4 regions of the Arthrobacter sp. MYb224 genome follow, and region 1 is predicted to be linked to each of the others. Evidence: riboswitches for the same ligand, from Rfam matches in the RefSeq annotation. Region 1 holds a riboswitch; each other region holds the start of a gene.
What was found. Region 1 has a riboswitch for S-adenosylmethionine ahead of CQ017_RS09675 (methionine ABC transporter ATP-binding protein). Riboswitches for the same ligand answer to the same signal wherever they lie in the genome.
Positions count from the first base shown of each region.

Region 2: it holds a riboswitch for S-adenosylmethionine, as region 1 does, so the genes downstream of both, CQ017_RS11180 (bifunctional o-acetylhomoserine/o-acetylserine sulfhydrylase) here and CQ017_RS09675 (methionine ABC transporter ATP-binding protein) in region 1, are expected to answer to the same signal.
Region 3: it holds a riboswitch for S-adenosylmethionine, as region 1 does, so the genes downstream of both, CQ017_RS12750 (flavin reductase family protein) here and CQ017_RS09675 (methionine ABC transporter ATP-binding protein) in region 1, are expected to answer to the same signal.
Region 4: it holds a riboswitch for S-adenosylmethionine, as region 1 does, so the genes downstream of both, CQ017_RS13665 (O-acetylhomoserine aminocarboxypropyltransferase/cysteine synthase family protein) here and CQ017_RS09675 (methionine ABC transporter ATP-binding protein) in region 1, are expected to answer to the same signal.

Region 1 covers NZ_PCPU01000004.1:246,418-249,604, forward strand. Annotated here, with positions in the region: gene CQ017_RS09670 (methionine ABC transporter permease) at 1-324, opposite strand, end outside; gene CQ017_RS09675 (methionine ABC transporter ATP-binding protein) at 321-1,355, opposite strand; SAM riboswitch class I at 1,502-1,591, opposite strand; gene CQ017_RS09680 (ASCH domain-containing protein) at 1,868-2,383, opposite strand; gene ggt (gamma-glutamyltransferase) at 2,633-3,187, shown strand, end outside.
Region 2 covers NZ_PCPU01000005.1:127,616-130,802, reverse strand. Annotated here, with positions in the region: gene CQ017_RS11195 (CPBP family intramembrane glutamic endopeptidase) at 1-302, shown strand, start outside; gene CQ017_RS11190 (GNAT family acetyltransferase) at 360-767, shown strand; gene CQ017_RS11185 (VOC family protein) at 865-1,509, opposite strand; SAM riboswitch class IV at 1,683-1,800, shown strand; gene CQ017_RS11180 (bifunctional o-acetylhomoserine/o-acetylserine sulfhydrylase) at 1,892-3,187, shown strand, end outside.
Region 3 covers NZ_PCPU01000006.1:131,978-135,164, reverse strand. Annotated here, with positions in the region: gene CQ017_RS12755 (sorbosone dehydrogenase family protein) at 1-627, opposite strand, end outside; SAM riboswitch class IV at 861-977, shown strand; gene CQ017_RS12750 (flavin reductase family protein) at 1,084-1,584, shown strand; gene dnaB (replicative DNA helicase) at 2,239-3,187, shown strand, end outside.
Region 4 covers NZ_PCPU01000007.1:36,516-39,702, reverse strand. Annotated here, with positions in the region: gene CQ017_RS13670 (LysR family transcriptional regulator) at 1-866, shown strand, start outside; SAM riboswitch class I at 1,105-1,195, shown strand; gene CQ017_RS13665 (O-acetylhomoserine aminocarboxypropyltransferase/cysteine synthase family protein) at 1,316-2,626, shown strand; gene CQ017_RS13660 (cystathionine gamma-synthase) at 2,623-3,187, shown strand, end outside.

The sequences.
Region 1 (3,187 bases):
CACCACTGCTGCCCAAATGCCGATGGTGGTTCCGGTCACCCATTTGGTGAATGGAATAATCGCCGCCATCAAGACCAGGAACGGCAATGAGCGTCCCATGTTGACGAACCAGCTCAGTGCCGCATGGCTCTTGTCGTGCGGAAAGAGACCCTGCCGGTCGGTGTTGAACAGCGCCAAACCCATGATGCCGCCAAAAATGATCACCAAGACCATCACGATGCCGACCATTGCCCAGGTCTGTCCATAGGCAGGAAGCATCAGGGCGGGCAGTTCGTTCCATGGGGTGTCGGTACCGACCGCTGCGCTTTCGGTTGGGATTCTCATACCGCCACCTCGATGCGTTCCGCGCGGTCGGCCACACTCGCGAGGAGCTGCTGGGATCGTGGCGTGGCGCGCAATCCCCATCCAGCCAAGACGGCAATAGCTCGTTCTGCGGCAATGCCCGCGAGACCGATTTCAACGCGGCCCAGCGTTCCCTCGTGGTGTGCTTCCACGGAGCCACCGAGCAGCGCGACCCGCGCGCCATGTTCGGTTCCCAGCCGGGATATCCAGGCTGGGTCCACATTTGCCGCCTGGTAGGCCACGGTCAGCGTGAAGTCGTAGCCGGCGGGCACCAGATCGGGGCGCAATGGCAGAAGCTTTGAACCGGTCACCGATCCCGGATCCGCTACCAGGCCTCGAAGTTCGCCGTACTCGGCGATTCGACCGCCATCGAGTTGCGCGACGCGGTCGGCGATATGGCGCACCACATCCATCTCGTGGGTGATCAAGATAATCGCCAAGCCCAAGTCGGTGCGCAGGGAATCAAGCAGTTCCAGCACCTGCGTGGTGGATTCCGGGTCGAGCCCCGAGGTTGCTTCATCGGAGAGCAGCAGACGCGGACGCAGCGCCAGCGCTCGGGCAATGCCCACGCGTTGGCGTTGGCCACCGGAAAGTTCTCCGGGGTACGAATTTGCCCAATCCGCCAGACCTACGCGATTCAGGAGTTCAGCGACCCGGTTTTCCATCTCGTGGTGGACTACTCCCAGGTTTCGCAGCGGCAACGCAACGTTTTCGGCTACCGTCATGCGGCGCAAAAGGGCCGAGTTCTGGAAGATCGTGCCGATGGCACGACGTTCGGCGCATAGTTCTTTGCCAGAGAGCACCGACAAGTCCTTGCCTTCTACCAGGATCTGACCGCTGCTGGGCTTTTCCAACAGCGAGATGCAATGGGACAAGGTGGACTTCCCGGCGCCTGAGGGCCCAACCACCGCGGTGATTGTCCCCGATTGAACGTCCAGGTCGATCCCCTTGAGGACCTCCACACGGCCCTGGGCCGTTTCGTAGTGCTTATGCAGCTGGCGAATCTCAATCATGTGATCGTCCAGATAACGTCGTTTGCATTTGTTCTCCTTGGTGCTGGCACCGCGCAGAGTCTCAAACAGCGACGATCCACGGATTCAGGATGCCGCTGGCTTTCGCCAGGCTCTGAATCTCGGGAACAAAGCCGGTGTTTCAGACTGCTCCATCGGTCCTGGCTGTAGCACCGGCCCCGTGAGGGTGGTTGCTGCGACGTCGTTGAGCCAGGTCTCTCGGTCGCTCTGGATGGTTACCATTCGATAGGTGAATCGAACAGTTTCAGTCTGTGCCCGTGCCCGCTTCGTGAACAACCATGACGTTATATACGCGTCATGAAGTCGACCTCGGTGCGCAGATCGGCGGAAAACCGGCCATAAATGCGCGACTCACCCGTCATATGTCGCCACGTGACGACGCTGAATTCGCATCTTGACTCAGGAGAACTCGGCGGGTGCGAGGACGCCCCTGGGCCTGAACGCAAAGCAAGCTTCCAGAACCGAAAGGTGGAGATGAATTAGGTGCCTGGAAGCTAGCTGCGCGGCCAGACCACTTCGAAGCGTTCGCACACGATCCGCTCACCGGGCACGCCGGTCATTGCCGGTTCCCACTGCTTGGCGAAATCTGCCTGCTGCGTCCGTTTCCAGAACTTTTCGTGTTCCCGGCGCCAGCTGGCCAGACTACGGTCATCCTCGCCCTCGGCAAAGGCAAAATCTGCATCCACCTGGTCGAATGATTTCAGCGTCACCTCGCTGGTACGCAGGATAATTTTCGGTGTCCCGGAGCCGTCGCAGGCGATCCAGTGCGAACCGACCCGCGGAAGCGGTTCGTTCTCGGCAAGGTACTCGTTTTCAAGGCTTGAGGTGGCACGTTTCTGCCCGTGGGTTACCTGATGCAGCAGTGCCTCGGCGAGCTCAGCGCTGTCTCCGAAGTATTCCACCACGTAGTCGCCCGGATCGGTGGCACAGCTGTTTCGGTAGTCAGCCCACATTTGCGCGGCGGCGGCGAGATCTACCGGGGGCAGCTCGGAGGTAGGTTCATTGCTCATTCTCCTAGCCTAAACGCAGTCCGGCCACCGAAGCTGCTGTATTCGGTGGCCGGATCGCTGGCTGCCGCGGTGGCGGCATGCCCTCCGAAGCCCTTGAGGCGACGGCGGTGAATCCGACGCTAGTGAAGTCTTCACCTGAGCGTAATGAGCGACAAGCATGCGCGGTGACGCGTGTCACAGCCTAAGTCTCAGGTGCTTCTCCCGTAAATTGGCGCTTGCTTCATCCCCACCTTTTCAGGAGATCAAAGTATGTCACGAGCAAGTACGAGAGCTATCGCCAGCGCCGCGGCACTGGCGCTGGGACTGGGAACTTTCACCGCCCTTCCGGCCAGCGCCGATCCCAGGGCGACCGACAAAACGCCTACGGCCAAAGGCAGCGGCGGCGCAGTCTCCTCCGTAGACCCGGAAGCGACCGCCGCCGGAATCGAGATCCTGCGCAAAGGCGGCAACGCGGTTGATGCGGCGGTCGCAACGGCGGCCGCGCTGGGCGTGACCGAGCCTTATAGCGCGGGCATCGGCGGCGGCGGCTACTTCATGTACTACGACGCGAAAACCGGAAAAATCAGCACCATCGACGGCCGGGAGACCGCACCGGCAGCAATGCCCCAAGATGCCTTCATCGATCCGGAAACCGGCGAGCCCTACAACTTCACTCCCGAACTGGTGACCAGCGGCGTGGCGGTCGGCGTGCCCGGCACCCTGGCCACCTGGCAGCGCGCGCTGGACAATTGGGGTTCCCAAAGCCTGAAGAAAGTTCTGCACCCAGCCACCCAGGTAGCTTCACGCGGCTTCGTTGTCGATGAA
Region 2 (3,187 bases), on a different contig from region 1:
CAGCGGTACGCCATGCAGTACTGGAGGAAGTCGTGATGTTGGCTTTCCTCTTCGGCTACGGCAAGAGACTCAATCTTGGACCCTGGGTGCTGATTCTCGGTTCGGCCCTGCTGCGCGGAAGCTATCATCTGTACCAAGGGGCCGGACCGATGATCGGCAACTTCGCCATGGGTGTGGTCTTTGGCTGGCTCTATCATAAATACGGTCGCGTCATGCCCCTGGTCATCGCGCATTTCCTGCTGGATGCCGTTGGTTTTGTAGGCTTCTTGCTCATCGGCCCGGCCATCGGCATTGGTGCCTGAGCACTTTCCAGATTCATGATGGCCCAATTTCTAAGTGCTTTTAGCAGGGGAGCGAAAATGCAGATTAGCGAGCTTCAGATGAATGGCCTTGCCGAGGTGGTCGCACTCTGGCAACGGGTGGAACTCACCCGGCCTTGGAATGATCCGCGGGCCGATGCGGAACAAGCGCTACGCAACGAGTCATCCACAATTCTTGTGGGGCACCGCGACGGAGCGCTGCTTGCCTCCGCGATGGTTGGTTTTGATGGTCACCGCGGGTGGCTGTACTACGTTGCGGTCCGTCCCGAGAGCCAGGGCCAAGGACTGGGCCAACAGATCGTTGGCGCGGCCACCGATTGGTTGCGCCGACGTTCGGTGCCCAAGGTGCAGCTGATGGTTCGCTCCGAGAACTCGCAGGTCATTCGATTCTACGAGCAGCAAGGCTACGAAACCCAAGACATTGTGGTTTTGGGCAAGCGGCTATAGGCAGAGCAGAGCCTTGCCAGTTTGAGCGCACAACTGGCATTAAAGAAGAGTAGGTGGGGGCGCCATTGCCCCCACCTACCTTCGTGCGTACCTTGTCTTACAGCACCACGGTACCGTTATCGGTTTCGAAAGTTACAGACAAGATGCCCGGGGTCCCGTTGGGTGCTTCATACTCCATGCTCACCGCACCGAGATTCACGTTTTCTGGCTGCCCCAGCCAATCAAGGACTCGGTCGCGTGAACCGGCAATGGCAATGCTCTGGATCTGGCCAGCGGGATCCAGCGCACGGGAAGGGTGCAAGTCTTCGGTGCCGGCGTCCCAGCGCAACAAGTATGGAACCTGCGGGTCCGCGATCAGACCTTTGATGCCAATCTGCTGCCAGGTGAGTTCGCGGCCGTCAGGGAACTTGCGGTTACCCGGAACCGATTTGCGTCCCAGGCGCTCTTCTGCGCTTGAGAGATCCTCAACTGAAACACACCATCCCATCCATCCGCCGCCCAGCTCGGAACGGGCACGGACCGCCTGCCCAAACGGTGCCTTGTCGCTAGCGGGGTGGTTCAGAACTTCAACTACTTCTAGGTATTGGTCATGCTTGAGCGGGAAAATTACATTGCGAGTTCCGAATCGCGGATGCACGCCTCCCTTGACGAATTCCAAGCCCAAAGCCTCGGAGATTCTTTCGGCGGTTGGCATGAGCCCGTCCGGGCCACATGCGTACGTAACGTGATCTAGCCTCATCATGTGCCCATCATGTCACTATGTGATTCAAGTCTCGACTTAGGCTACCCTAACTGGCGAACTGGCGATCGAACGCTCTGCATAAATTGCGTTATAAAAGTGCAATATGACCGATTGCGTCACTTTGAGCCACTTCATATTGCCAAGATCTTCGGTTGTCCGGCAGACTTGTGTCAGGTCATGAGTCCCAGTAACAAGCCCCGGCTTACTGGGCGGCAACCCTCCTCCGCGGTGGGGTGCCCCGGGTGAAGACCTGGCCCTCGGCACAAACTGTGTCTAGGACAAGCGCGGGTTACCCCCTGGAAAGTACCTCGACGAGGAGCTTCCTGTCGGTGTGTTTTTTAGTGGTGTACCCCCATAGTCAACAAGCTATATGGAGGAAACCATGAGTAACAACTGGTCATTTGAGACGCGTCAGATCCACTCCGGACAACAGCCCGACCCGGTTACCGGAGCGCGTGCCTTGCCGATCTATCAGACGTCTTCGTTCGTCTTCCCCAGCGCAGAGAGCGCGGCCGCGCGCTTCGCCTTGCAGGAGCTGGAGCCGATCTACACTCGCATTGGAAATCCAACCCAGGAAGCCGTCGAAAACCGCATTGCCGACCTCGAAGGCGGTGTCGGCGCACTTTTGCTCGCCTCCGGGCAGGCGGCCACCACCTTCGCCATCCTGAACCTGGCCCAGGCCGGCGACCACCTCGTTGCCAGCCCAAGCCTGTATGGCGGAACGCAGAACCTGTTCAAGCACACGTTGCGCAAGCTCGGCATCCAGGTCACCTTCGTGGCCGATCCGGATAACCTGGCGCAGTGGCGCGAGGCTGTGCAGCCAAATACCAAAGCGTTCTTCGGCGAGGTGGTCTCCAACCCGCGTCAGGACATCCTGGACATCGAGGGAATCTCGGAGATTGCCCACGAAGCCGGTGTTCCGTTGCTGGTGGACAACACCTTGGCCACCCCATACCTGATCCGTCCGATCGAGTGGGGCGCGGACATCGTCATCCACTCGGCTACCAAGTATCTCGGCGGGCACGGCACCGCCATTGCCGGCGTCATCGTGGATTCGGGGAAGTTCGACTTCGCCAAGGATCCGGAACGCTTCCCTGATTTCAACACCCCGGACGAGTCCTACAACGGATTGGTGTTCGCCCGAGATCTGGGCGTCAACGGCATTCTCGGCGCAAACCTCGCCTACATCCTCAAGGCACGCGTGCAGTTGCTGCGCGACCTGGGCTCATCGGTGGCACCCTTCAACGCCTTCTTGATTGCCCAAGGGCTGGAAACCCTGTCGCTCCGCGTGGAACGCCACGTGCAGAATGCCAAGGAAGTCGCCGCCTGGCTTGAAGGCCATGACCAAGTCGAGCAGGTCGCCTATGCCGGGTTGCCTTCCTCGCCATGGTTTGAGCGTGGCCAGAAATATGCGCCAAACGGTGTTGGGGCGGTCATCGCCTTTGACGTTGCCGGCGGCGCCGAAGCGGGCAAGGCATTCGTAGATGCCCTAGAACTCCATTCGAATGTGGCGAATATCGGCGACGTTCGCTCGCTGGTGATTCACCCCGCTTCGACCACCCATGCACAGCTGACCGAGGCGGAACGCCTGTCGGCCGGCGTGCGCCCGGGGCTCGTTCGGCTGAGCGTGGGGCTGGAGAACATCAAGGACATACTCGCTGACTTGCAACTTGGTTTT
Region 3 (3,187 bases), on a different contig from region 1:
GGGGTTGTCGCCGGGGACCTCGCCCTGAATGGTCAGCCGCAGGATCTTTCCGCCTAGACTTTCCAGATCTTGAGCCGAGGATTCATTTCCAGCGTCTCCCACGGTCGCGTAGAGCATCGAATCCGGTCCGATGGCTAGACGCCCCCCGTTGTGAATTCCTGCCGATGGCAATTCGGACAGGATCGTCCGCGGATGACTCAGCGCGAGCGCACCGCTGTCGCCGGAAAGTTCGAATCGCTGGATGCGGTTGCCGTCTTCTGCGGTGGAGTAGGCGAAAAGGTAGGGCTGTTGAAAGGCCAGCCCAAGCAGTCCGCCTTCGCCACCATGAACTACGTCGTCCAAGCGGATGATTTGCCGGGCATTGCCCGCTGAATCTATTTCCACGATCCGCCCCGAATCGCGTTCTGAAACGATCAGCGTATTTTCGGCGAAGACCATGGACCAGGGGGCGGCTAGCTCGGCTGCGATCCTTCGCGGTTCGGGCGACTTGGTATCGACTGCCCTGCTGCTTGACGTGGCGCCGGGGGAACGCGGTGCTTCGGCGGCGCATCCGGTGAGCATCGCGGCGCAGGCGAGAATTCCAAGGAAAACCGTGATCTTCGGATTACCAGCTATTCGAGGCCGCATGGTTTCAGGCTAGCAAGATCCGTTCGCTATGCAAGAGGCTGGGCGCTTCGTATCGCACCGAAGGGGAGCGGTATCAGCGGGCCGCGCAGCCGCATCCGAACCCTCCTGTGATTGAATAAATTTCCGATGGACCCTCGAATACTTGTGGCTCATCGAATTTTGGGTTGAATATTTCGATTTGCGAAGCAATTTGTTTGACGCGCGGGAGCTTAGGCCAATATCGTTTTAATCAGAATCATGAGCGTCAGCTAAAGGCCCTGGCTAGCTGGCCGGCAACCCTCTATACGGTAGCGGGGTGCTCCAGGTGAAGATTCGGTGTCGCGCAACACCGCACGATACAAGTACCGCACATCGAGGCGTTAAACCTTCGACGGCGGGTAAGAGCAAGTCAAAGCTGCTTTAGCCTGCCGCCGACCGTCGCCGTACCGGTGGGCATGAAGCAAAGGAAGTCAAGGCATGTCTTTGAATCAAGAACTTGACGCACTGACGCTGCGCAAGGTTTTCGCCCAGCACCCATCGGGAATTGCCACTCTGTGCGCCGAAGTCAACGGGGAAAAGACGGGAATCGTCGCCTCCTCATTCACCGTAGGGGTTTCCTTGGAACCGGCGTTGGTGATGTTTGCCGTGCAGAAAACCTCGAACACTTGGCCGAAGCTGCGGGACGCAAATCGAATCGGCGTTTCGGTGCTCAGCGAGCGCAATGAAGGGGTCTGCAGGCAGATCGCTTCCAAGAGCGGAGATCGATTCCGCGGTGTGGACACCCACACCAGCGACGACGGCTCGTTGTTCATCCATGACTCAACGCTGTGGCTCGACACGACGATCTACAGTGAGGTTGAGGCCGGAGACCATTGGGTCATCCTGTTGCAGGTCCATGGCCATAAGGTCGCCGAGCATTCACCGTCGATTTTCCATGATTCACGATTTCACTCGTTACCAGTCCCGGAACTCGTCTAAATAGTTGTCTTCGCTTCGCGCCACCTGTCATTTTCGCTGACAAGTGGCGCGCAGTCGTTTAACTGGCCCGGCAAGCTTGGACCGCGCGGGCGCGTTAAGTTCATATGACCGCAGAGGGGTGCTCTGCATCGAATTGTGGATTACTCGCCTCGAAGTTACGTTTCAGTAGCTTTTTGGAGCGGTGACTACCGCGTTCTTCACGAAGATTCTTTCCACAAAACTATCCACACCTCTGTGGATGGTACGTTGATAAGTCGATGAAGCAGGTTGAAAACACCGGAATCCCGCGAGTTATGCTGTGGATAACGTCATTTGCGAAGGTTGACTCTACAAAGAAATTAACTTTCTATCCACAGGTGTGCAAACAACAAACTCCAAGTCAGATAGTCATTAGCACAACTTAAGTGGGGTAATCCACAAGCTTCTCCCCAAGTCGCACACAGGGTCATCCACAGCTAGAGGGGGATTATCCACAGATCTTGTGGATAACAGAGTTTGCGGCTATGGATAAGAGACCTACTGTTGGCTTTGGGACTGATATATCCACAGGTACCGCCGACACGATAACGTCGGTTGGCGGTGACATGCTTGAGTGTTGCCATCATGGCACAAGGGTATTTCCCAGAGGGTCAATAGGGGATGGAAGTGTCAGTTATGAGCGCGGAGCCGGTCTACGAGAGTCAGGGTTCGGAAGCGGGTCGCACCCCGCCGCAGGATATTCCTGCCGAAATGTCGGTTCTTGGCGGCATGATGCTGTCGAAGGATGCGATCGCCGACGTGGTCGAGGCGCTGCGCGGAACAGATTTCTATCGCCCGGCCCATGAATCCATTTTTGACGCAATCATCGATCTCTACGGACGAGGCGAACCAGCCGATGCCGTGACGGTCTCCGATCTGCTCACCAAGCGCAGCGAGATCGCCCGCGTGGGTGGCGCCGCCTATCTGCACAACCTCATCCAGCAGGTGCCCACCGCCGCGAACGCCGGCTACTACGCCGAAATCGTGCGCGAACGCGCCGTATTGCGCCGACTGGTCGATGCCGGGACCCGGATCGTCCAGATGGGCTATTCGCCCGATGGTGAGGTTGACGCGATCGTCAACGAGGCGCAGGCCGAGGTGTACAAGGTCGCCGAGAACCGCAACAGCGAAGACTACGTGCGCCTGAGCGACATCATCGAGGGAACCGTCGATGAGATCGAGAATGCGGCGAACGCCGGCGACGGAATTACCGGCGTGCCAACCGGGTTCTACGAATTCGACGAACTGACCCAGGGGTTGAAGGGTGGTCAGATGATCATCATCGCCGCCCGCCCCGCAGTGGGTAAGTCGACCTTCGCCCTGGACTTCGCCCGTTCCGCGGCAATTAAGAACAATATGGCCACCGTCTTCTTCTCGCTGGAAATGGGCCGCAACGAAATTGCGATGCGCCTGCTCTCGGCAGAAGCATCCATCCAGCTGCAGGATCTGCGCAAGGGTTCGGTGGAAGACGCACAATGGACGAAGATTGCGACCACGATGGGTCGCTTGAACGAAGCTCCGCTGTTCATCGACGATTCGCCGAATATGTCCATGATGGAAATCCGCGCCAAGTGCCGACGGCTGA
Region 4 (3,187 bases), on a different contig from region 1:
CCGCGGCGGCTGACCTAATTTACGTCGCACAGCCGAGCATGTCGGCGGCGATGAAGGAGCTCGAAGCCCGCGTGGGACGCACCTTGCTGGTCCGCTCGGCCAGGGGAGTGACGCTCACCGCCGAGGGAGCAGAATTCCTTGGTTATGCCCGGCAGGTTCTGGAGCAGGTGGAGCTGCTTGAGCATCGCTACCTCGGGCGTCCCTCGGTCCGTCGCCTGCTCGGCGTCTCCACGCAGCACTATTCCTTCTCGGTGGATGCCTTTGTCAGGATGGTTCAGGCCAGCGGGGCCGAGGAATATCAATTCTCGCTGCGCGAGACCCGCACCGAACAGATCATCGAGGACGTGCGCACCCTGCGCAGCGACATCGGCATCCTCTATCGCAACGACTTCAACCGGAAGGTCATCGACAAGCTGCTGCGCGAGTCCCGGCTCGTATTCCACCCCCTGTTCCTCGCCGATCCGCACATCTTCATTTCGCGCAGCAACCCGCTGGCCTCCCGGGCGCGGGTGACGCTCGAGGACCTCGAAGACCTGCCGCGCTTGACCTTCGACCAGGGTGCGAACAACTCGTTCTACTTCGCCGAGGAAGTGCTCTCCACCAGCTCCAGCAAGCGCGAAATCCAGGTTTCGGACCGCGCGACCATCTTCAACCTGATGATCGGCCTGGGCGGGTACACCATCTCCACGGGCATCATCAGCGACGAGCTGGACCCGTCCATCGTCGCCATCCCGCTGGATGTCGATGAGCGCATCGAGATCGGCTGGATCGACCATGCAGCGATTCCGCTGACCGAGCAAGCGCGGCGCTATCTGGACGAGGTGCGCTCGGTCGTCTCAAGCTTCGGAGTTGAGGTCCTGGACTGAATCCCCGGCCCCCAAGACGTAACACCGTGTCATTTGGCGGACCGCCGGCGACATAATAGTTGCGCAAAACCCTGGCTCTTCAAGGATTCTGGCGGTTGCCGCGCGTCACAAAGGGACTGCGGGCCGGGCCCCATTACGGGACTGGCGCGGGATGTGAAGCTAGGTGCCCCTGTATGAAGCGCGGGCGTGGGCGTCGTTTGCGCCGCCGGATGCCGATGTCCAACCATGGAAGAACAACAACCCATCAAGAGCGACCGAGAGATCTGGCTCGTAGACGTCGCAGCAACCATCGGGAAACCGAAAGGTGCTAATGCCAGGAACGATGGAGCAGTTCCGAACGTGCCATAAGGCGCCATGCTTCGTACCGTTGTGGCCTCAGGTCGGCCGAGGGGCGGTATGTCGCCGGGTGTTCGGTGCACTCTCTCGTGGATCAGAAACGAGAAGGAGCTATGAGCCAACGCCAAGGAACCGACGCGGTCCATGCAGGGTATCGTCCGAGCGGAGATTTCCGCCCGATGCTGCCGCCACTGCACAATTGCGCAGCGTACCAGTTCGAATCGCACGCAGAAGCGATCGAAAAATTCGCGTTGCGCCAGTCCGGCTTCACCTATTCACGCACCGGCAACCCCACCGTGGCCATCCTGGAACAGCGGGTGGCCGCCCTTGAAGGCGGAGCCCAAGCGGTAGCCACCGCCTCGGGGCAGTCGGCCGTTGCACTCTCGCTGCTTGCCCTGACCCAGGGTCCTAAGCACATCGTGGTTTCCTCCTCGCTGTACGGCGGCACCGTGGACCTGTTCACCGACACCTTTGCCGACTTCGGCATCCGGGTCAGCTTTGTCGACCAGGCCGACCCCGCAGCTTGGGCCGGGGCCATCGAAGAAGACACCCGGGCGTTCTTCCTGGAGTCCGTCTCCAACCCGCTGTGCACCGTGGCGGACCTGCCCGCCATCTCGGCGATCGGGCACGAGCACAACATTCCGGTGGTCGTCGACAATACGCTGGCCACCCCGCTGAATATTCGCCCGCTGGATTTTGGCGCCGACATTGTGGTGCACTCGGCCACCAAGGGGCTAGCCGGACACGGCTCGGTGCTCGGCGGCGTGGTCGTGGATTCGGGGAAGTTCGATTTCTCGGATTCCACCCGCTGGCCGCAAATCGCCGCCCCGCGAGTGCGGCTGAACAATGCCTCGCTGCTTGAACGCCACGGATCGGCCGCCTACGCCATGCTGGTCCGCTCCAAATTCCTGCACGACCTGGGGCCGGCCTTGGCCCCGGCCAGCGCCCAAGGCATTCTGACCGGCATCGAAACCTTGCCGGTACGTGCCGCACACGTGCAGCGCAGCGTGAGCACCCTGATCCAGGAACTTGCAGATCACCCGGGCATTGCGGCCATCCACCACCCTTCGCTGCCGGCCCACCCGAGCCACGAGCTGGCCAAAAAGCTCACGCCCAAGGGCACCGGTTGCGTGCTGGCCATCGAACTGGCCCACCCCTCGCTGGTGTCCCCGGTGATCGACGGGCTGCAGCTGATTTCCCTGGCCGCAAATGTGGGCGATACCCGCACCATGGTCGCCCACCCGGCCACCATGACGCACTGCCGGCTCTCCGCGGAGCAACTTCTCGCCGCGGGCCTGAACACCTCCACCCTGCGCCTTTCGGTGGGGCTTGAAGACCCCGCCGATCTGCTCGCCGACCTCACCCAAGCGCTGGACAGCGCACTAAACCGGGCCCTGGCCCCGCAAACCCAAGGAGCATCATGAGCGGCTTCAACACCCTCGCCGTCCACGCCGGCCAGCATAAAGACCCGCACACCGGAGCCGTGGTCCCACCGATCTACCAAACCAGCACGTTCATCCAGGACGGAATCAACGTCTTGCGCTCCGGGCACGAATACTCCCGCGGCTCGAACCCGACCCGCGATGGCTTCGAAGCGCAGCTCACCGCCCTGGAAGGCGGAGCCGCGGGGTTCGCCTTCGCCTCGGGCATCGCCGCCGAAGACGCGCTGCTGCGTGCGGTCCTCGAACCGGGCGACCACATCATCCTGGGCGCCGACGGCTACGGCGGCACCAACCGGCTGATCTCCAAATTGCACAGCAAATGGGGCATCACCTCTTCCGCGGTGGATATCACCAACCTGGACTCGGTGCGCGCAGCGGTGCGCCCGAACACCGCGCTGCTTTGGGTGGAGACTCCCTCCAACCCGCTGCTGGGCATCGCCGATCTTGCCGGCTGGGCGGACATCGCCCGCGAGCACGGCGCCCTGCTGGTGGTGGACAACACCTTCGCCACTCCCTACCTGCAGCGGCCTTTGGACTTCGGGG